DNA from 2 places in the Streptomyces sp. AB3(2024) genome. Region 2 is predicted to be linked to the other one. Evidence: riboswitches for the same ligand, from Rfam matches in the RefSeq annotation. Region 2 holds a riboswitch; the other holds the start of a gene.
What was found. A riboswitch is a leader RNA that binds a small molecule or an ion and turns the genes downstream of it on or off. The one in region 2 is predicted to bind glycine.

Region 1: it holds a riboswitch for glycine, as region 2 does, so the genes downstream of both, gcvP (aminomethyl-transferring glycine dehydrogenase) here and gcvT (glycine cleavage system aminomethyltransferase GcvT) in region 2, are expected to answer to the same signal.

What each region holds. Positions count from the first base shown of each region.
Region 1 covers NZ_JBGWAB010000133.1:6,717-17,075, forward strand. The annotation lists gene gcvP (aminomethyl-transferring glycine dehydrogenase) at 1-2,287, opposite strand, end outside; glycine riboswitch at 2,485-2,583, opposite strand; gene ACEPPI_RS33805 (PRC-barrel domain-containing protein) at 2,704-3,060, shown strand; gene ACEPPI_RS33810 (DNA polymerase IV) at 3,057-4,517, opposite strand; gene ACEPPI_RS33815 (MerR family transcriptional regulator) at 4,573-5,211, opposite strand; gene ACEPPI_RS33820 (bifunctional nuclease family protein) at 5,424-5,897, opposite strand; gene ACEPPI_RS33825 (MerR family transcriptional regulator) at 5,960-6,724, opposite strand; gene ACEPPI_RS33830 (FHA domain-containing protein) at 6,769-7,713, opposite strand; gene ACEPPI_RS33835 (DUF881 domain-containing protein) at 7,796-8,638, opposite strand; gene ACEPPI_RS33840 (small basic family protein) at 8,635-8,967, opposite strand; gene ACEPPI_RS33845 (DUF881 domain-containing protein) at 8,964-9,869, opposite strand; gene ACEPPI_RS33850 (sugar phosphate nucleotidyltransferase) at 9,989-10,359, opposite strand, start outside.
Region 2 covers NZ_JBGWAB010000002.1:80,418-90,776, forward strand. The annotation lists gene ACEPPI_RS01295 (enhanced serine sensitivity protein SseB C-terminal domain-containing protein) at 1-82, opposite strand, end outside; gene ACEPPI_RS01300 (enhanced serine sensitivity protein SseB) at 139-873, opposite strand; gene ACEPPI_RS01305 (AAA family ATPase) at 975-1,631, opposite strand; glycine riboswitch at 1,804-1,907, shown strand; gene gcvT (glycine cleavage system aminomethyltransferase GcvT) at 2,091-3,206, shown strand; gene gcvH (glycine cleavage system protein GcvH) at 3,319-3,702, shown strand; gene glyA (serine hydroxymethyltransferase) at 3,720-4,976, shown strand; gene ACEPPI_RS01325 (APC family permease) at 5,129-6,784, shown strand; gene ACEPPI_RS01330 (L-serine ammonia-lyase) at 6,931-8,313, shown strand; gene ACEPPI_RS01335 (SsgA family sporulation/cell division regulator) at 8,660-9,067, shown strand; gene ACEPPI_RS01340 (hypothetical protein) at 9,144-9,671, shown strand; gene ACEPPI_RS01345 (flavodoxin family protein) at 9,703-10,359, opposite strand, start outside.

The DNA of each region.
Region 1 (10,359 bases), on a different contig from region 2:
TGCCGGCCGAGCCCCACGGCGCGGCCGAGATCGGGCCGACGCCCGTCTCCGGGCCGGCGGTCGGCTGGAGCGGGTGGTTCGGCAGGAACGGGGCCAGGTGGGCCCGGACACCGACCGGACCGACGCCCGGGCCGCCGCCGCCGTGCGGGATGCAGAAGGTCTTGTGCAGGTTCAGGTGCGAGACGTCGCCGCCGAAGTGACCCGGCTTGGCGAGGCCCACCAGGGCGTTCAGGTTGGCACCGTCGACGTAGACCTGGCCGCCGGCCTCGTGCACCTGCGCGCAGATGTCGGCGACGTGCTCCTCGAACACACCGTGCGTGGAGGGGTAGGTGATCATCAGGACCGCGAGCTCGTCGCGGTACTGCTCGATCTTGGCGCGCAGGTCGTCCGTGTCCACCTCGCCGTCGTCGGCGGTCTTGACGACGACGACCTTCATGCCGGCCATCACGGCGCTGGCGGCGTTGGTGCCGTGCGCGGAGGACGGGATGAGGCAGATGGTGCGCTGCTCGTCGCCGTTGGCCCGGTGGTAGGCGCGCACGGCCAGCAGGCCGGCGAGCTCACCCTGGGAACCGGCGTTCGGCTGGATCGAGACCTTGTCGTATCCGGTGACCTCACAGAGACGTTCCTCCAGCTCGGTGATGAGCGTGAGGTAGCCCTCCGCCTGCTCCACCGGGGCGAACGGGTGCAGCTGACCGAATTCGGGCCAGGTCACCGGCTCCATCTCGGTGGTCGCGTTCAGCTTCATGGTGCAGGAGCCCAGCGGGATCATGCCGCGGTCCAGCGCGTAGTCCTTGTCCGAGAGCTTGCGCAGGTAGCGCAGCATCGCGGTCTCGGAGCGGTGCTGGTGGAAGACCGGGTGGCCGAGGTACGCGTCCGAGCGCAGCAGGCCCTCGGGCAGCGTGTCGGCGGTGGTCTCGTCCAGGGCCTCGATGTCCGCGCTGACGCCGAAGGCGGCCCAGACGGCGTCGAGGTCGGCGCGCAGGGTGGTCTCGTCGCAGGAGACCGAGACGTGGTCGGCGTCGACCTGGAACAGGTTGACCCCGCCCTCACGGGCGGCGGCGACGACCTCGGCGGCCTTGCCGGGCACCCGGGCGGTGACGGTGTCGAAGAAGGAGCCGTGCACCAGCTCGACCCCGCCGGCCGTCAGGCCCGCGGCGAGGAGCGCGGCGTAGCGGTGGGTCCGGCGCGCAATCGTGCGCAGGCCGTCCGGGCCGTGGTAGACGGCGTACATGCCGGCCATGACCGCGAGCAGCACCTGGGCGGTACAGATGTTGCTGGTGGCCTTCTCGCGGCGGATGTGCTGCTCGCGGGTCTGCAGGGCCAGGCGGTACGCCTTGTTGCCGTCCGCGTCCACGGAGACACCGACGAGGCGGCCGGGCAGCGAGCGGGCGTGCTGCTGCTGGACGGCCATGTAGCCGGCGTGCGGGCCGCCGAAGCCCATCGGGACGCCGAAGCGCTGGGTGGTGCCGACGGCGATGTCGGCGCCCAGCTCGCCCGGGGAGGTGAGCAGGGTCAGGGCGAGCAGGTCGGCGGAGACGGTGACGATGGCACCGAGCCCGTGCGCCTGGTCGATGACCGGCTTGATCGCGCGGACGGCGCCGGAGGCGCCCGGGTACTGGAGCAGCACGCCGAAGACGCCGCGCTCGGCGATCTCGGCCGGGATGCCGTCGGACAGGTCGGCGACGACGACCTCGACCCCGATGGGCTCGGCGCGCGTCTCGATCACGGCGATGGTCTGCGGCAGCGCGTCGGCGTCGATCAGGAAGACCCCGCCCTTGACCTTGCCCACGCGGCGGGCCAGGGACATGGCCTCGGCGGCGGCGGTGCCCTCGTCGAGCAGGGAGGCACCGGAGGTCGGCAGGCCGGTCAGGTCGGCGACGACGGTCTGGAAGTTCAGCAGCGCTTCGAGGCGGCCCTGGGAAATCTCGGGCTGGTACGGCGTGTACGCCGTGTACCAGGCCGGGTTCTCCATGACGTTGCGCAGGATGACCGGCGGCGTGAAGGTGCCGTAGTAGCCGAGGCCGATCATCGACGACAGCACCTGGTTGCGGTCGGCCAGCGAGCGGAGCTCGGCCAGCACCTCCGCCTCGGTGCGCGCCTCGGGCAGGTTCAGCGCCTCGGCGGTCTTGATCACATCCGGTACCGCGGCGGCGGTGAGTTCGTCCAGGGAGCCGTAGCCCACCTGGGCGAGCATCTTCGCCTGCGCCTCGGCATCCGGGCCGATGTGACGCTGCTCGAAGGGGATGCCTCGCTCCAGCTGGGAGAGCGGAATGCGGTTGGCGGTCATGACGGAGGCCTCCTGGTCGTATGACCTGCGAGGGGCACCACGGCGCGGGCACCCGGACGGCCTCCCCCTCTGTCATCTCAACCTGAGAGCTTCACCGGGCCGCACGGGGATCACCCCTGAGGTCCGGCTTTCACCGTCGGTGAGGAGAGGAACCGGTACTGCGTGCCCGGTACCCGCCCCTGCTTTCCAGAGTGGCCTCACCACGTGCGGTACGTATGCCTGAGAGATTCCGGGGAGGATTTGCTCCTTCGGCGCCTCCGTCGTTCTCACTCGGAGGACTCTCCCGCACAGGGTCAACAGCCGTCACCCAGCCTACCAGCGACGATCCGGAGACTCCCCGAGTGGCCCCCTCTTCAAATATGCACTTTCGTAGTCATTACAAATGAGTTGTACCACTGCGACCGTACGGAGGGACCGTGCAGACCGACATCGATCCGCGCAGCCTGATCGGCCGCAAGGCGTTCGACCGCAACGGCGCCAAGATCGGCACCGTGGACGAGGTCTACCTCGACGACGCCACTGGCGTGCCCGAATGGGCCGCCGTCCGGACCGGCCTCTTCGGACGGGACGCCTTCGTCCCCCTGGAGCCCAGCGAGGTGGTGGACGACACCCTGCGCGTGCCCTTCGAGCGTTCCCTGATCAGGGATGCACCCGATTTCGGGGTCGGGCGCCACCTGTCCCCCGAGCAGGAGCTCCAGCTCTACCACCACTACGGCCTGGACGTCTCCCTGCCTACCGACTTCCACCGCCCGCCGCCCGACGAGCGGATCTAGGCCGCCCCCTCCGCCTTCCCCACGAGGGGCAGCGGATCGGAGGACTCCAGTTCGGGATCGTCCATCCGGAAGGTGCGCACCCGCCCGGGCGGTGATCCGGGCTGCTCGAACCGTACGGTCACCCGCCCGACCCCGCTGCCCTGGACCCATCCGGGCCCGTACAGGGCGTGCCGTACGTCGCTCCCCGCCGGCCAGTGCCGCGCGGCCGCCGCGTCCGGCCCGCCCGCCTCCGCGACGGCCCCACCGGCGGGACCGGCCGCACCGGTCTCGCCGGCCCCGTCCGGCTCACCCGCCCCTTCCTCCCCCTCCTGCGCGACGCCCTCCGGCGCGGCGGCCTCCGAGGAGGCGCCCTCCGCGACCGCAACGCCCTCCTCCGCCCCGGCCCCGAGCACCTGGGCGAAGAGGTCCTCCTGCGTGTAGTCCGCGAGCCCCGTCACCCCCACCCCCAGCAGCCGCACGCCTCCGGTGGTGTCCACGCCCTCCAGCAGCCGCGCCGCGGCCTCCCGGACCACCGAGGGGTCGTCGGTCGGCCCGCGCAGGGTCTCCGAACGGGTCAGCGTGGAGAAGTCGTAGCGGCGCACCTTCAGCACGATGGTCCGGCCCGAGTGCCCGGAGGACCGCAGGCGCCCCACGCACCGGTCCACGAGCCGCTGCACCTCGAAGCGGATCCGGACCCGGTCGTGCAGGTCCACGTCGAAGGTGTCCTCCACCGAGACCGACTTCGCGTCCCGCTCGGCGACCACCGGCCGGTCGTCCAGCCCCAGCGCCATCCGGTACAGCCCGACCCCGTGCGCCTTCCCCACCATCCGGACCAGCTCGTCCTCGCCGGCCTCGGCCAGCTCCCCCACCGTGGTGATCCCGGCCCGCCGCAGGTGCTCCCCGGTGGCCGGCCCCACCCCGGGCAGGGTCCGCACCGACATGGGCGCGAGCAGCTCCCGCTCGGTCCCGGGCTCGATCAGCAGCAGCCCGGCCGGCTTGGCCTCCTCGGATGCCACCTTGGCCAGCATCTTCGACCCCGCCAGGCCCACCGAGCCGCTCAGCCCCGTGGCGGCCTCGATGTCGGCCCGCAGCCGCTCCCCCGTGGCCCGGGCGCTCGCCGAGTCGAAGGCCGTGCCGCCCGCCTCCAGGTCGACGAAGGCCTCGTCCAGGCTGAGGGGCTCCACCAGCGGCGACAGCTCCCGCAGCAGGCCCATGACCAGGTCGCTGACCTCCCGGTAGAGGCTGAAGCGCGGGATCAGGTAGGCGCCGTTCGGGCAGAGCCGACGGGCCTGGGCGGTCGGCATCGCCGAGTGCACCCCGAACCGCCTGGCCTCGTAGGAGGCGGTGGCCACCACTCCGCGCGGCCCGAGCCCCCCGACGATGACGGCCTTGCCCCGCAGGCTCGGCTTGGACGCCTGCTCGACCGAGGCGTAGAAGGCGTCCATGTCCAGGTGCAGGATGGTCGGCGCGGCTCTCACGGCACCGATGCTGCCCTACGCCACTGACAACGCGGCCACGCTTGCCCGGCGCCGCTCAGACGGCCCGGTTGCGGCGTGCGGCCAGCTCGTCGGCGGGATTGTGGCCCACCAGGGTCTCCCCGGTGTCCACCCGCTCCCCGTGCAGCTGCGACAGCGCGTTCTCCACGTCCCGCCACACCACGCCGACGGCGATGCCGAAAACGCCCTGCCCGCCCTGGAGCAGGCTCACCACCTGGTCCGGGGAAGTGCACTCGTAGACGGTGGCGCCGTCGCTCATCAGCGTCATGCGCTCCAGGTCGTGGAAACCCCGGTCGCGCAGGTGCTGGACGGCGGTGCGGATGCTCTGGAGCGCCACCCCGGTGTCCAGGAAGCGCTTGACGATCTTGAGGACGACCACGTCCCGGAAGCTGTAGAGGCGCTGCGTGCCCGACCCGTACGCGGGCCGCACGCTGGGCTCCACGAGCCCGGTCCGGGCCCAGTAGTCGAGCTGGCGGTAGGTGATCCCGGCGGCGGCGCACGCCGTCGGGCCCCGGTAGCCGACCTGCTCGGGCGCCGGAGCGTCGCTCACCGGTCCGACCGGCGTCGAAGCCGGCTGACGGTGCGCGGAACCCTGCGCGCCGCCGTGCAGCGGGTACGACCCACCGTCACTCCGTGCGGGGGTGCCCCCGGTCGTACCGTCGCCCGTGATCCTCACGCCGACCCTCCGTCCTTGACCTGCCACCTTGAAGGTAGGCAGTGACCAGGGGTGCGTCAACGATCGCCACACTCGGCACGCCGAGTGATAATCACCCTGAGAGTGGTTTCCCGTACCCCATTGCGGGGAAAGGCTACTCGAATGGGCTGAAAGTTCCCGGTGGTCGACGCGGCCCGCGTTTCGCCGCGGCCGCACCCCTCACACCCCGGCCCTCACTGCGGGCCGGTGCCGAAGTCCTCGGGTGAGATCTGGTCGAGGAACTCGCGGAACTTCTCCACCTCGTCCTCCTGCTCGTCGGGAATGGCGATTCCGGCGTCGTCCAGGACACCGTCACTGCCGTAGATCGGCGTTCCCGTGCGCAGGGCCAGCGCTATGGCGTCGGAAGGCCTCGCGCTCACCTCGACCCCACTGGCGAAGACCAGTTCCGCGTAGAAGACGCCCTCCCGCAGATCCGTGATCCGGACCTCGGTGAGCTCCTCACCGACCGCCTCCAGCACGTCCTTGAACAGGTCGTGCGTCAGCGGCCGGGCAGGGGCCATGCCCTGCTGCGCGAAGGCAATGGCGGTCGCCTCCCCAGGACCGATCCAGATGGGGAGGTACCGATCGCCTCCCACTTCACGCAGGAGCACGATCGGTTGGTTGGAGGGCATTTCCACCCGGACACCCACAACGTCGAGCTCGTTCACACAGCAACCCTAGGACCTGCTCGGCAGGTTTGGGTAGTCGGGGCCCCTTCCGGGGCCTCCGATCAGTGCGACCGCACCCCGAGGGCCGTCTGCACCAGGGCCTCGTGGAGCCGTACGGAGAGCCCCACGAGCTCCTTCATCGTGGCCTCGGCGTGCGCCCTGGTCTGCGGGTTGCGGTGCCGCCGCAGCGGTGCCACGAGCTGCTCCACCAGACCGGCCTCCCGGTCCGCGGCGGCCTTCATGGCCCGCAGGTGGCGGGGTTCCAGACCGAAACGGCCGAGATCCGCGATCAGGCGGGCCACGGTGACCGCTTCGGCGTCGAACCCCCCGTCCGGCACCTCGGAGATGAGCCCGTACGACTCCCATTCGACGAGCTGCACCTCGTCCACCTCGGCGGCGGCGATCAGCTCGGCCCGGCCCACCCGGGCCACGGTGGGCCTCTCCCGGCCCACCTCCCCGTACAGGGCGACGGGACCGGCCGGGTCCACCGCCTCCCCGTGGGACGCGGGCCCGGGGATGCGGATCTGCTCGCCCCGGTCGAGCGCGTCGAGCTGTTCGCGGATGACCTTCAGCGGCAGGTAGTGGTCCCGCTGCAGGCGCAGGACGCGACCGAGGCGTTCCACGTCGCCCGTGCTGAACTTGCGGTATCCGGAAGGTGTGCGCTCGGGCTCCACGAGCCCCTCCGCCTCCAGGAAGCGGATCTTCGAAATCGTGACGTCGGGGAACTCGTCACGCAGCATGGTCAGCACCGTTCCGATGCTCACCAGCCGCCCGGCGGACCCGGCGGTGCCGCTCTTCGGGGCACCGCCGGTCGGGGTACGCAGCATGGGACCTTCCCTGGGGTCCCCCCGGACCACGTCCGGGGGAAGGGTCAGATGCCCCGCAGGCTCGCGTAGAAGACCAGCCGGTACTTGCCGATCTGGACCTCGTCGCCGTTGTGCAGGGCGACCGAGTCGATCGGCTCACGGTTGACGTACGTGCCGTTCAGGCTGCCCACGTCGGCGACGGTGAAGCCGCCCTCCTGGCCCCTGCGGAACTCGACATGCAGCCGGGAGACGGTCACGTCGTCCAGGAAGATGTCGCTCTGCGGGTGCCGGCCGGCCGTGGTCAGTTCGCCGTCCAGCAGGAAGCGGCTGCCCGAGTTGGGGCCGCGCCGCACGATCAGCAGGGCGGAACCGGGGGGCAGTGCCTCCACCGCGGCCTGGGCCTCGGGGGACAGCGAGGACGACACGTGCGCTTGTCCCGACACCTCGGCCTCGTAGGCCTCAAGGCCCGAGATCGAGATGGTGGACGTGGTCTCCGAAGCACGCTCCGGCGTCAGACCCGCCCGCAGCGGCGCCCCGCAGTTCGAGCAGAAACGGCTCGCCGCATCGCTGCGGTGGCCACACCTGCTGCAAACCTGCTCGGCCGACATGGACGGCTCCTCGCGCCGCGGCTGCCCCGCGGAGGCATTGGTGGCATACGGGTCGGGGGCAAACCCTCCACCCGCACTTGAGGTTGATGGGTCACCGAAACCTATGCGTCCGGAACCGGCAGGGTCAACAGACGACGCGCCCTGCGCGCCCGAAATGTCACCCGGACCGGTCACCTCGTCGCGGAAGAGCGGCCGGTCGCCCTGTCCTTCGCCGTCACCGTGCCCCGCACGGTGGCGCGCCGCGCCGCTTTCCTCGCGGTTCTTCTTGCCGAACAACTTCTCAAACAACTTCACGGGCGATTCCCCTTGACCGAAACAGACCCGCCCGTGGGGCAGGACGAACTCTGCATGCACACACCTGCCGACCCGGACATTCTCACAACGTCCGTAACCACCAGACAGTTTCCACCACGCACCGCGACTTCGGTGCGTCGACCCCCCGCAGGCATACGCCCACGTGAGCCTGTCCACATTCCGCACCGCGTCACGACGATGACGACCGAGCGTAGTCAGGCTGCTTCGCAGCCCGCAAGGCGTCCACAACGATCTTCGCCGACCGTGTGACGGCGACCGTGGCCTGCTCCTTCTCCATGGTCTGCACGACACCGCCCGGGATGTTGAGCGCCGGCTCCAGATCCTGCGGTCTGCCGATCACCCTGAACTCGTAGGGCTGTGTGATCTTCTTACCGTCGATCGAGACCCCTCCGCCCTGGTCCGAGAAGTACGAGCCCGCGACGACGCGCACGCCGTTGATCTGGATCGCCTCGGCCCCGGCCGCCCTCAGCTCCTGGAGGGTGTCCAGAAGCTGGTCGGAGCGCACCTGGCCCTTGGTGTCGGTGATCCTCAGTGTGATCCCCGGCCCCTGAGCAGCCACGGTACCGGCCAGGATGCCCAGTTGGCGCTCCTTCTCCACCGTCTGCCGCCGGGCCTCCTCGGCCTGGTTGGAGCTGCTCTCCAGCTCCTTGCGCTGGTCCTCCAGCTTCTGCTTCTCGTCCTCCAGGCGCTTGGTCCGCCCGTCCAGCTCGTCGAGGATCCGTACGAGGTCCTCCTGACGGGCACCGCGCAGCGGCGCGCTGGAGTCGCTGTTGGACCGCACCTGGATCGCGAGCCCGAGCCCCAGCACGAACAGCAGCAGCGCGACGATCAGTTGGGCCCGGCTGACCCGCGGCGGCCACAGACCGGCCGCCAGGCGCCGGCGCCCGCTCTGCTGCGGTTCCCCGGGCTCCGGTCCGGACCGCGGAGCCTCCGCGCCGGCCTCGCCCTTCAGGGGGCGCTCGGGGACGTGGGGCTCCTCGGGCGGGGTGTTGTCGTCGCTCATCGGCCTCACGCCCGGAAGACGTGCCGGCGGATGGCCGCGGCGTTGGAGAAGATCCGGATGCCGAGGACGACGACCACGCCCGTCGACAGCTGCGAGCCGACGCCCAGCTTGTCGCCGAGGAAGACGATCAGCGCGGCCACCACCACGTTCGAGAGGAACGACACCACGAAGACCTTGTCGACGAAGATCCCGTCCAGCATCGCGCGCAGGCCGCCGAACACCGCGTCCAGCGCCGCCACCACGGCGATCGGCAGATATGGCTCCACCACGGCCGGCACTTCGGGCCGGACCAGAAGTCCGACCACCACTCCGGCCACGAGGCCCAGTACCGCGATCACGATGCACCCTTCTTCGGCTCTACTGCTGTGGCTGTGCGGACGGTCAGGCTCGACGCGGCCGGCAGCTTCACCTCGTCCACGGCGGACAGGGTGTAGCGGATCCCGTAGCTCTCCTGCAGGACGTGCAGGTACTGGCCGTCCACGGAATCCTGGAAGGTGGTGCCGAGCCGCTTCTTGTCCCCCACCGCGAGGATCTCGTAGGGCGGCACCAGAGGCCTGTTGTCGACCAGTATCGCGTCACCGGCCGCCCGGATCGCCGACAGCGACGTCAGCCGCTGACCGTTGATCGAGACGGCTTCCGCCCCGGCCTGCCAGAGCCCGTTGACGATCCGCTGCATGTCCCGGTCACGGACCCGGCCGGTGTCCGAGAAGCCGGCGCTCTCCCGCGGGCCGCCACCGCCGCCCGACGAAGATCCCTTCGCGTCGTCCACCACCAGTTTGACGCCCGGACCGTGCACTTCGGTTGCACCCGACAGCAGGGCCAGCAACCGCGCCCGGTCCCCGCCGGGCTGCTTGAGCGCCGCGCCCTGCCGGTCCTCGACCTCGGTCCGCAGCCGCTCGATGTCCCGCTCCAGGCCGTTGGCGTGCGCGTCGGCCCGCTCGACCCGGTCGATCAGCTCCTGGCGCTCCTTGGCCAGCACCGGCGCCGCTATCCGCGCCTGGGCCGCACCGAGGGTGACGACCATCGCGGCGAGCACGAGCCCGGCGGCGAGCGCCAGCTTGGCCTTGAGGGTACGCGGCAGTCCTGCCGTGCCGTCCGCCTCGCGCCGGGCCGACGCCTCCGCATAGCCCTCGTCGAGACTGTTGTCCATCACGTGCGTCAGCAGCGACATGGACGCGTCCGGGCGCGCGGGCGGCGGGGCCGGACTCCGGTTGTTGGGCGGCTGCGACATGCCGCACATCGTCGCATGTCGCCGCCGCCCACATCCAATGCGCCGTCCGGAGGACCGGGCCGGGTGACTCCCCGTGCCCGCCCCTCCCACGATCGCGCGCCCGGCCGCCCTACGGGGCCGGTCGCCGGTCAGTGCTCCCCGGCACCCTCCACGACCGCGCCCCACTCGTCGAGCAGGGCCTGCGCGGAGGCGTCGTCGGGACCCTCGGCCCACAGGTGGGTGACGGCCTCCGCCGGGTCCGGCAGGACCAGGGCCCACCGTCCGTCGGCCTCCACGACGCGCACGCCGTCCGTGGTGTCCACCTGCCGGTCACCGGCCGCCTCCACGACCCGCCGCATGACGAGCCCCTTGGCCGCCCACGGCGTCGGCACGTCCCGCTTGAGCACGTGCGCCCGCGGGATGCGGGCATCGATCTGGCTCAGGGTGAGCTGGGTGCGCGCGACCAGTCCGATCAGCTGGACGAACGCCGCCGATCCGTCGAAGACGCTGCTGAACTCCG
Region 2 (10,359 bases):
CATAACTCTCATAGCGCCCGGGAGTCACCTGGCGCAGCATGTGCTCGACCTGCCCGGCCTCGGCCGTGCCTGACGCACTCACCCGGTACCCCTCTTCGTCCGCCCGTCGTCCACCCGTACCAACCAGCTTAAGCGGCGCTAGGGAAGGTAGAAGGGGCGTACGCGCTCACGAATCCAGTCCGTGACCGGGTCCTCGGCCGCCTCCAGGAGGATCAACTGCACGGGCCAGGGCGCGGGTACGCGGGCCAGGGCGCGGCCGAGGGCCTCCAGCGGGGCGTTGCGCGTCTCGGGATCCCATCCCACCAGCTGGACGCCGATGTAGAGCTGCGGGGGGCCGGCCTCGACGCTGGCGAGGCAGCGGTGCGCGGCGGTGACCACGCCGGTGGCTCGGAACTCCTCGGCGGCGGCGGCCAGGAAGTCGACGGGGTCCTCCTGCCAGTCGGGCTCGAAGAGCCGGACGCGGCCGCCGGCGGCGGGGCCGTCGAGCGGGGTCCGGCCGGAGCGGCACAGCGCGGCGACGGCGGCGGGGGGCAGCGGCACCCCGACGGCGCCCTCGGGGTTCACGGCGATGCCGAGCTGCGGGGGCAGACCGCGGGCGAACTCGACGGCGGGGGCGATCGCGAAGTCCATGGCGGGGCCGGCGCCGTGCCGGAACTGGGCCTCCGAGCTGTAGACGGGGACGTACGCCTCCCCGCCGATCAGCATCGTCGGGAGGTCGAGGGCGGCGTGGTCGGGACTGCCGCCGTGGGGCAGGGGCACCCAGAGCCGGCTGCGGCCGAGGGCCTCCAGGATCTGCTGTCCGGCGTCCGGCCGGCCGAGCGCCGCCCCCAGGACCTGTTCCAACTCGTTCGCCGGCCAGCCGCTGCCCTGCATGTACCCCTGCCTCCGTACGGTCGCGCCCCGATGTCGCCCCGAGGCTACCGCCCCGCCCCGACCGCCCTTCGCGCGTCCCCACCCCCCCTGCCCCCCGGCTCTCAGAAGAACGAGATCCGGGTCACCGCCGCCGCCGAGCGGCGGTCCAGGATGACCGCGGAGTCGCATCCCGTCGGCAGGCGCCCCGCCTCGGCTTCCCGCAGCAGCCGCCCCACCGCACCCCGGTGCCGGGCGAAGGCGTACGCAGAGACCCGGCGCCCCCGCGCCTCCTGCCCGGAGCGGGCCTCCTCGGCCGTGGTGTCCAGCAGGAGCAGGTGCAGCGACCGGCCGCGCCGCCGGGCGGCGGCGGCGAGCATCCCCCGCACCCACATCTGGGTGCCGCAGTCGTGGACCACGACGGAGTCCCCGGTGCGCAGCCGCCGCCACAGGCCCCAGTAGTGCGCGGCCCGCACCAGCGGCCGGTACGCGGCGTACGGCAGCGCCCCCGGCATCCGGTGCTCCCAGCGCTCGCGGACGTCCTGGGAGTCGATGCCGCCGTCCTCGGCCGCCCGCTTGATCAGGGTGCTCTTGCCGCCGCCCGGCAGTCCGGACACCACCACGATGTCCCCGGCGGGGAATCCGAGCCGCCGCGGCCCGGCCACCGCCGCGCCGCGCAGGTCGCGGACCCGGCCGGCCGGCCGCGGCCGCGTACCGCGCTGTACCGGGACCCCGTCCACCGTTCCCGTCGCCGCCAGCACTCCGAATCTCCGCACAGTGATCGTCTCCCCCCGAATCGGGTCGCCTGGACCCCGTGCCCACTGAGTGTAAAGAGACGGTAATCCGGTGGCCTCGGTTCCGGTCCCGTCCGTTCTTCCAGGGCCCCACTGCCCGCTCCCGAGCGTCCCGTGCAATGATGTGCGCCATCTGGACACCAACTGCATACCGGCCGCTTGAATCCGCGCGGGAGAGTCCCGGCACGCCGTGAGGCCGTGCCCGGGCGCCGAAGGAGCAAGTACCTCCCTTGAATCTCTCAGGCCCCGTACCGCGTGGATGAGGCAGATCTGAAAAGCGAGCGACGACGTGTCCGTCCCCCGACGGCCGCCGCGCGCTCCACCCAAGGTGCAAGCCAGGGCGTCCCGCCGTGTCGCGGGAACTCTCGGCGAACCTCTCAGGTTCCGATGACAGATGGGGAGGATCGTCCTCGTCATGTCATGCCCTGGGACCCGGGAGCCACACCCATGAGCACTGCCCCCCGCCTGACCGCGCTCGACGCGCTGCACCGCTCGCTCGGTGCGACCATGACCGACTTCGCGGGCTGGGACATGCCGCTGCGCTACGCGAGTGAGCGCGACGAGCACAACGCCGTACGGACCAAGGCCGGCCTGTTCGACCTGTCCCACATGGGCGAGATCACCCTGACCGGCCCCGAGGCCGTCAAGGTCCTGGACTACGCGCTGGTGGGCAACATCTCCACCGTCGGCGTCGGCCGCGCCCGCTACACGCACATCTGTCAGGAGGACGGCGGGATCCTGGACGACCTGATCGTCTACCGCCTGGGCGAGACCGAGTTCATGGTCGTCGCCAACGCCTCCAACGCCCAGGTCGTCCTGGACGCCCTCACCGAGCGCGCCGCCGGCTTCGACGCCGAGGTCCGCGACGACCGCGACGCCTACGCGCTGATCGCCGTCCAGGGTCCGGAGTCCCCCGGCATCCTGGGGTCGCTGACCGACGCCGACCTGGACGGCCTGAAGTACTACGCGGGCCTGCCGGGCACCGTCGCGGGCGTGCCGGCGCTGATCGCGCGTACGGGCTACACGGGCGAGGACGGCTTCGAGCTGTTCGTCTCCCCCGAGCACGCCGTGGAGCTGTGGCAGGCGCTGACCAAGGCGGGCGAGGGCGTCGGCCTGGTGCCGGCCGGGCTGTCCTGCCGCGACACGCTGCGCCTGGAGGCGGGCATGCCGCTGTACGGGCACGAGCTGACCACCTCCCTCACCCCCTTCGACGCGGGGCTGGGCCGGGTCGTGAAGTTCGAGAAGGAGGGGGACTTCGTCGGCCGCGCCGCGCTGGAGGCCGCCGCCGAGCGTGCCGCCGGCAACCCGCCGCGCAAGCTGGTCGGCCTGATCGCCGAGGGCCGCCGCGTCCCGCGCGCCGGATTCCCGGTCGTCGCCGACGGACAGGTCGTCGGCGAGGTCACCTCCGGCGCCCCGTCCCCGACGCTGGGCAAGCCGATCGCGATGGCCTACGTCGACGCGGCGCACGCCGCGCCCGGGACCTCCGGCGTAGGCGTGGACATTCGCGGTACGCATGAGGCGTACGAGGTCGTGGCTCTGCCGTTCTACAAGCGGCAGAAGTAGTCACCACCGCCGTACGGCCGGCCGTGCGGCGGTGTTCCGGCGCCCCGGCGCCCGTCTCGGTCCGCGAGACCACTGTTCACATCCACTCCCCCGCATCCAGGAGAATCAGGTCATGAGCAACCCCCAGCAGCTGCGTTACACCAAGGAGCACGAGTGGCTGTCGGACGCCGTGGACGGCGTCGCGACGGTCGGCATCACGGAGTTCGCGGCCAACGCGCTCGGTGACGTCGTCTACGCCCAGCTCCCCGCGGTCGGCGACACCGTCACCGAGGGCGAGACCTGTGGCGAGCTGGAGTCGACCAAGTCGGTCAGCGACCTGTACTCCCCCGTCTCCGGTGAGGTAGTCGAGGCCAACCAGGACGTCGTGGACGACCCGGCGCTCGTCAACACCGCCCCGTTCGAGGGTGGCTGGCTGTTCAAGGTGCGCCTCTCGGAGGAGCCGAAGGACGTGCTCTCCGCCGACGAGTACGCCGCGCTCACCCACTCCGACAACTGACACCCCAGGGGATCCTGATGTCCGTTCTGAACACCCCCCTCCACGAGCTCGACCCGGACGTCGCCGCGGCCGTCGACGCGGAGCTCGTACGCCAGCAGTCGACCCTGGAAATGATCGCGTCGGAGAACTTCGCTCCGGTCGCCGTCATGGAGGCCCAGGGCTCGGTCCTGACCAACAAGTACGCCGAGGGCTACCCCGGCCGCCGCTACTACGGCGGCTGCGAGCACGTCGACGTGGTCGAGCAGATCGCGATCGACCGCATCAAGGCGCTGTTCGGCGCCGAGGCCGCGAACGTCCAGCCGCACTCCGGTGCGCAGGCCAACGCCGCCGCGATGTTCGCGCTGCTCAAGCCGGGCGACACGATCATGGGCCTGAACCTGGCCCACGGCGGTCACCTGACCCACGGCATGAAGATCAACTTCTCCGGCAAGCTCTACAACGTGGTCCCGTACCACGTCGACGAGTCGGGCCAGGTCGACATGGCCGAGGTCGAGCGCCTCGCCAAGGAGTCCAAGCCGCAGCTGATCATCGCCGGCTGGTCCGCGTACCCGCGCCAGCTGGACTTCGCCGCCTTCCGCCGCATCGCGGACGAGGTCGGCGCGTACCTGATGGTCGACATGGCGCACTTCGCCGGCCTGGTCGCCGCGGGTCTGCACCCGAACCCGGTGCCGCACGCCCACGTCGTCACCACCACCACGCACAAGACCCTCGGCGGTCCGCGCGGCGGTGTCATCCTGTCGACGCAGGAGCTGGCCAAGAAGATCAACTCCGCGGTCTTCCCGGGCCAGCAGGGCGGTCCGCTGGAGCACGTGATCGCGGCCAAGGCGGTCTCCTTCAAGGTCGCGGCCTCGCCCGAGTTCAAGGAGCGCCAGGAGCGCACCCTGGAGGGCGCGAAGATCCTCGCCGCCCGTCTGGTCCAGGACGACGTCAAGGCCGTGGGCGTGGACGTCCTCACCGGCGGCACCGACGTGCACCTGGTCCTGGTCGACCTGCGCAACTCCGAGCTGGACGGACAGCAGGCCGAGGACCGTCTCCACGAGGTCGGCATCACGGTCAACCGGAACGCGATCCCGAACGACCCGCGGCCCCCGATGGTCACCTCGGGTCTGCGGATCGGCACGCCGGCGCTGGCCACCCGCGGTTTCGACGCCGAGGCCTTCACCGAGGTCGCCGAGATCATCGCGCAGGCCCTGAAGCCGTCGTACGACGCCGAGGACCTCAAGGCGCGCGTCTCCGCGCTCGCCGCGAAGTTCCCGCTGTACCCGTCGCTCTAACCAGCCGCGGTGGGGCCCGGCCGCGTTTCCACGGGGCCGGGCCCCTTTCGTGACCTAAGTCCCTGGTGGACGCCACCTATCGCCTCTGAAACATCTAAAAAACGGCACATAGGGTCGCAATAAAGGCATCCCCCTCAGGACGGACACCCTCCATGGACATGAGCGCGGCGAACCGGAAGGGGCTCAGCCTCTTCGCGCTGATCATGATCGGCATCGGCTCGATCTTCGGCTCCGGCTGGCTCTTCGGCGCCGGCACGGCCGCCCAGGTCGCGGGCCCGGCGGCGCTCGTCGCCTGGGTCATCGGCGCGGTCTTCATCGGCATGATCGCCATGACCTACGCCGAGGTGGGCGCGGCCTATCCGATTCCCGGCGGCATGGCCCGCTACGGCGCCCTCTCGCACGGCCCGGTGCTCGGCTTCATCACCGGCTGGGCGGTGTGGATCGCGGTCGCCTCGCTGATCCCCATCGAGTCGATCGCCGCGACGCAGTACATGTCCTCGTGGAGCTTCGGCTGGGCCGGGGACCTGGTGGACGCCGGGTCACACGAGCTGACCGCCTTCGGCATGGCGGTGGCGCTCGCGCTGACCGTGCTGCTGTGGCTGTCCTGCTACTGGTCGGTCCAGCTCCTGGCGAAGATCAACGCCGGGCTGACCCTGGTCAAGTTCGCCATCCCGGTCCTCGCCGTGATCGCCCTGGTCGCCTCGGGCTTCCACACGGAGAACTTCAGCGCCCACGGCGGCTTCGCCCCGAACGGCTGGACTGCCGTCCTGACCGCCGTCACCACCTCGGGCGTCGTCTTCGCCTTCAACGGCTTCCAGGCCGTGGTCAACCTCGGCGGGGCCGCCAGGAACCCCGGCCGGGCCATCCCGATCGCCCTGGTCGGCTCGCTCTCCCTGGGCCTGGTGATCTACCTGGCCCTGCAGACGGCCTTCCTGGGATCCGTACCGCCGGAGCACCTGACGCAGGCCGGCGGCTGGGCGGGCGTGAACTTCAACAGCCCCTTCGCCGAGCTCGCCAAGCTGCTGATGATCCACTGGGTCGTGGTGATGCTCCAGTTCGGCGCCTTCATCTCCCCCGCCGGCTCCAACATCGCCAACGTGGCCTCCGCCGCGTACATGGTGCAGAACCTCTCCGAGACGGGCTTCTTCCCCAAGCGGCTCAAGGAGACCCACCCGGTCTACGGCACCGCCCGCCCGGCGATGTGGATGAACCTGGGCTTCTCCGTCCTCCTCCTGGTGACCGTCGGCCACAGCTGGAAGACCCTGGCCCCGGTCATCTCGGCCGCGATGGTGATCTCGTACCTGATCGGGCCGGTCGCGGTCGGCGTCCTGCGCCGCACCAGGCCCGGCCTGCCCCGCCCCTTCCGGCTCCCCGCCGCGAAGGTCCTCTGCCCGCTGACCTTCGTCTTCGCCGCCTGCGCCCTCTACTGGTCGCAGTGGCCCAACACCGGCATCGTCACCGCCCTGACCCTGCTGGCCGCCCCGATCGCCGCCCTGGTCCTGTCCCGCAAGGGCGAACGGGACCTCCTCCGCCAGTTCGCCCCGGCCTGGTGGATCGTCTTCTTCCTGGGCGCCCTGTCCCTCCTGTCCCTCCTCGGCTCCACCGACTTCGGCGGCCGCGGCGTCCTGCCCGGAGGTGTCGACATCGCCCTGGTGGCCGCCATGGCGCTCGTCACGTACTTCTGGGCCGTCCGGGCGGGCGTCAGGGCCCACCGGGCGGGCCTGATCGGCCCGGACCCGCTGCCGGACCGCACCGCAGGCCCCGCCGGGGGCTCCACGACACCGGAGCGCGAGCTGTCTCACGTCTGACGGACCCGTCCGGGAGCCGAACCGTTCATCTCCACGCGATACGCTCGACTGCCGGACAAAATCCGCGGATCCACCCCTCTGATCCACCCCCGGATCCATCTCTCCTGCCCCCCTCCCCACCCACGAGCAGACAAGGGAGTCCGCCAGTGGCCATCTCCGTCTTCGACCTCTTCTCCATCGGCATCGGCCCGTCCTCCTCCCACACGGTCGGCCCGATGCGTGCGGCGCGCATGTTCGCGACGCGGCTGAAGAAGGACGGCGTCCTCGCCCAGACCGCGTCCGTGCGCGCGGAGCTCTTCGGCTCCCTCGGCGCGACCGGCCACGGCCACGGCACCCCCAAGGCGGTCCTGCTCGGCCTGGAAGGGCACTCCCCCCGCACGGTGGACGTCGAGAGCGCCGACGCCGAGGTGGAGCGCATCCGCCAGAGCGGCCGGCTGCGGCTGCTGGGCGCGGAGATAGGCGACGGGCACGAGATCGCCTTCGACGAGCCGAACCAGCTGATCCTGCACCGCCGCCGCTCGCTGCCGTACCACGCGAACGGCATGACCCTCTTCGCCTACGACGAGTCCGGCGCGCCCCTGCTGGAGAAGACGTACTACTCGGTCGGCGGCGGCTTCGTCGTGGACGAGGACGCGGTCGGCGAGGACCGGATCAAGCTCGACGACACCGTGCTGAAGTACCCCTTCCGCTCGGGTGACGAGATGCTGCGGCTCGCCAACGAGACGGGCCTGTCGATCTCCTCCCTGATGCTGGAGAACGAGAAGGCCTGGCGCACCGAGGAGGAGATCCGCGAGGGCCTCCTGGAGATCTGGCGCGTCATGCAGGCCTGCGTCTCGCGCGGCATGTCCCGCGAGGGCATCCTGCCCGGCGGGCTGCGCGTCAAGCGCCGCGCCGCCTCCACGGCGCGCCAGCTGCGCACCGAGGGCGACCCGATGATGCACCGCAGCGAGTGGACGACGATCTACGCGATGGCGGTCAACGAGGAGAACGCGGCCGGCGGCCGGGTCGTCACCGCGCCCACGAACGGCGCCGCGGGCGTCCTGCCGGCGGTCCTGCACTACTACACGAACTTCGTGCCGGGCGCCGACGAGGACGGCGTGGTCCGCTTCCTCCTCGCCGCGGGTGCGATCGGCATGCTCTTCAAGGAGAACGCCTCCATCTCCGGCGCCGAGGTCGGCTGCCAGGGCGAGGTCGGCTCGGCCTGCTCCATGGCGGCCGGCGCCCTCGCCGAGGTCCTGGGCGGCACCCCGGAGCAGGTCGAGAACGCGGCCGAGATCGGCATGGAGCACAACCTCGGCCTGACCTGCGACCCGGTCGGCGGCCTCGTCCAGATCCCCTGCATCGAGCGCAACGGCATGGCCGCCGTGAAGGCCGTCACCGCCGCCAAGATGGCGATGCGCGGCGACGGCAGCCACAAGGTCTCCCTCGACAAGGTCATCAAGACCATGAAGGAGACCGGCGCCGACATGAAGGTCAAGTACAAGGAGACCGCGCGGGGCGGCCTCGCGGTCAACGTCATCGAGTGCTGACCCCGCTGCCGTAAACGGCGGTGGCGCCGTCTGCCGCCGCAGGCCCGTCGAGCCCGCTCTCCCCCGGAGGGCGGGCTCGTGCGCGTCCCGGCTACGATCGGGCCCCACCAGCGAGGAGGCAGTCATGAACACGGCAGAAATGGCGTCAACCGCACTGGATACGGGGGCCTTTGAGCGGTGCGACCCGTTCGCTCCGGCCTCGGCGGAGGCCTTCGGGGGTCCCGGAAACGGGCCCTGCGGCCCGTCCGGCTCGGGACCTTCGGCCCCGGGGAGCGCCGCGAGCGTCGGCTAGCGTGCCCGGAGGGGGTTCGTGAACGCCACCCGCGCGAAGAGAGGCAGAGCCAGCATGGCCACCACCGAACACCGCGTCCTGCCGCTCAGGCTGGAAGCCGCGCCGCTGTCCGTCCCCCTGGTCGGCGCCTTCGTCTACCGCACGGACCGGCCGTACGAGCTGGCCGTCGACTTCCGCGGCGCCGGGGCCCACCTCGCCCACTGGGTGTTCTCGCGCGAGCTGCTGCTCGACGGGCAGACCTGCGCCACCGGCGAGGGCGACATACAGGTGTGGCCGCTGCGGCGGGGCACCGAGCCGCGCGTGTTCCTCGCCTTCAGCAACGGCGTGCAGAGCTGTGTGGTCTCCGCCCGCGCCAAGGACGTGCGCGAGCTGTGCCGGCGGCTCACGGAGCTGGTCCCGCGGGGGCAGGAACGGCGCCACTACGACCTGGACGCGGAGCTGAGCGCCCTGCTCGCGCACTGAGGGAACCGCGGGGCGCCCCACGGGTGTCCTATCCGGTGACAGCCTGTCCCCGTCTCACGAGAATCGGGGGGACGTCATGCGTCACCCGAACCGCCCGCACCGCCGCCGGGCCGTGGCCCTGGCCACGGGTGCCCTGCTCACCGCCGGGCTCGCGCTCGCCGCACCGGCCTCGGCCGCCGCGTCCGCCGCTCCGTCCGCGCGCACCGTGACCCCGCTCGTCGTCAACGCCCGCTGGGGCGGTCACTGCACGTACGACCGGATCGTCATCGACCTCCGGGGCTCCGTGCCCCCGGTCACCGTCACACCCGTCTCCCAGCTGGTCTACGACGGGTCCGGCAAGCCCGTCCCGCTGGCCGGGAAGTACTTCCTGGAGATCCGCCTGCACCCCGCCGCCGGTCACGACGACGCGGGGCAGAACGTCTACCAGGGCCCCAAGCTCCAGAAGATCTCCCTCAGCAAGCTCAAGGGCCTCGCCCTGACCGGCGACTACGAGGGGTACGTGACCTTCGGCGCCGCCTTCGACACCAAGCCCGCCTTCACCACCTCGGTCCTCCACTCGCCCGAGCGGTACGTGGTGGACGTCGCGCACCCGAACACCTGCTGAACCCGGCGGCCCGGCCCGGGACGCCGCACCGCTAGCGGTGTTCCGGGTTCGGGAAGTCGAAGCGGCAGCCCGCGTCCCACAGGGAGCGCTGGTTGCCGTGTGCGGGGATGCCGCCCGCGCGCTTGAGGAGGGCGGCGAGGTGCATGAGGTTCCAGGACATGAAGGCCGTGTTGCGGTTGGTGAAGTCGTTGTCGGGGCCGCCTGATCCGGGATCCAGGTAGGAGGGTCCGGGGCCGGCCTCGCCGATCCAGCCCGCGTCGGCCTGGGGCGGAATGGCGTAGCCCAGGTGCTGGAGGCTGTAGAGGACGTTCATGGCGCAGTGTTTGACGCCGTCCTCGTTGCCGGTGATCAGCGCTCCGCCGACCCGCCCGTAGTAGGCGTACTGGCCGCGGTCGTTGAGCAGGGAGGAGCAGGCGTAGAGCCGCTCGATGACCTGCTTCATGACGGAGCTGTTGTCGCCGAGCCAGATCGGCCCGCAGAGCACGAGGATGTCGGCGTCCATGATCTGGCTGTAGAGGACCGGCCACTGGTCGCTCTCCCAGCCGTGCTCGGTCATGTCCGGCCAGACCCCGGTCGCGATGTCGTGGTCGACGGCCCGCACCAGTGAGGTCCGGGCGCCGGCCGCCTCCATGACGGCACGGCTCTTCACGATCAGGCCCTCGGTGTTGCTGGTCTCGGGCGAGCGCTT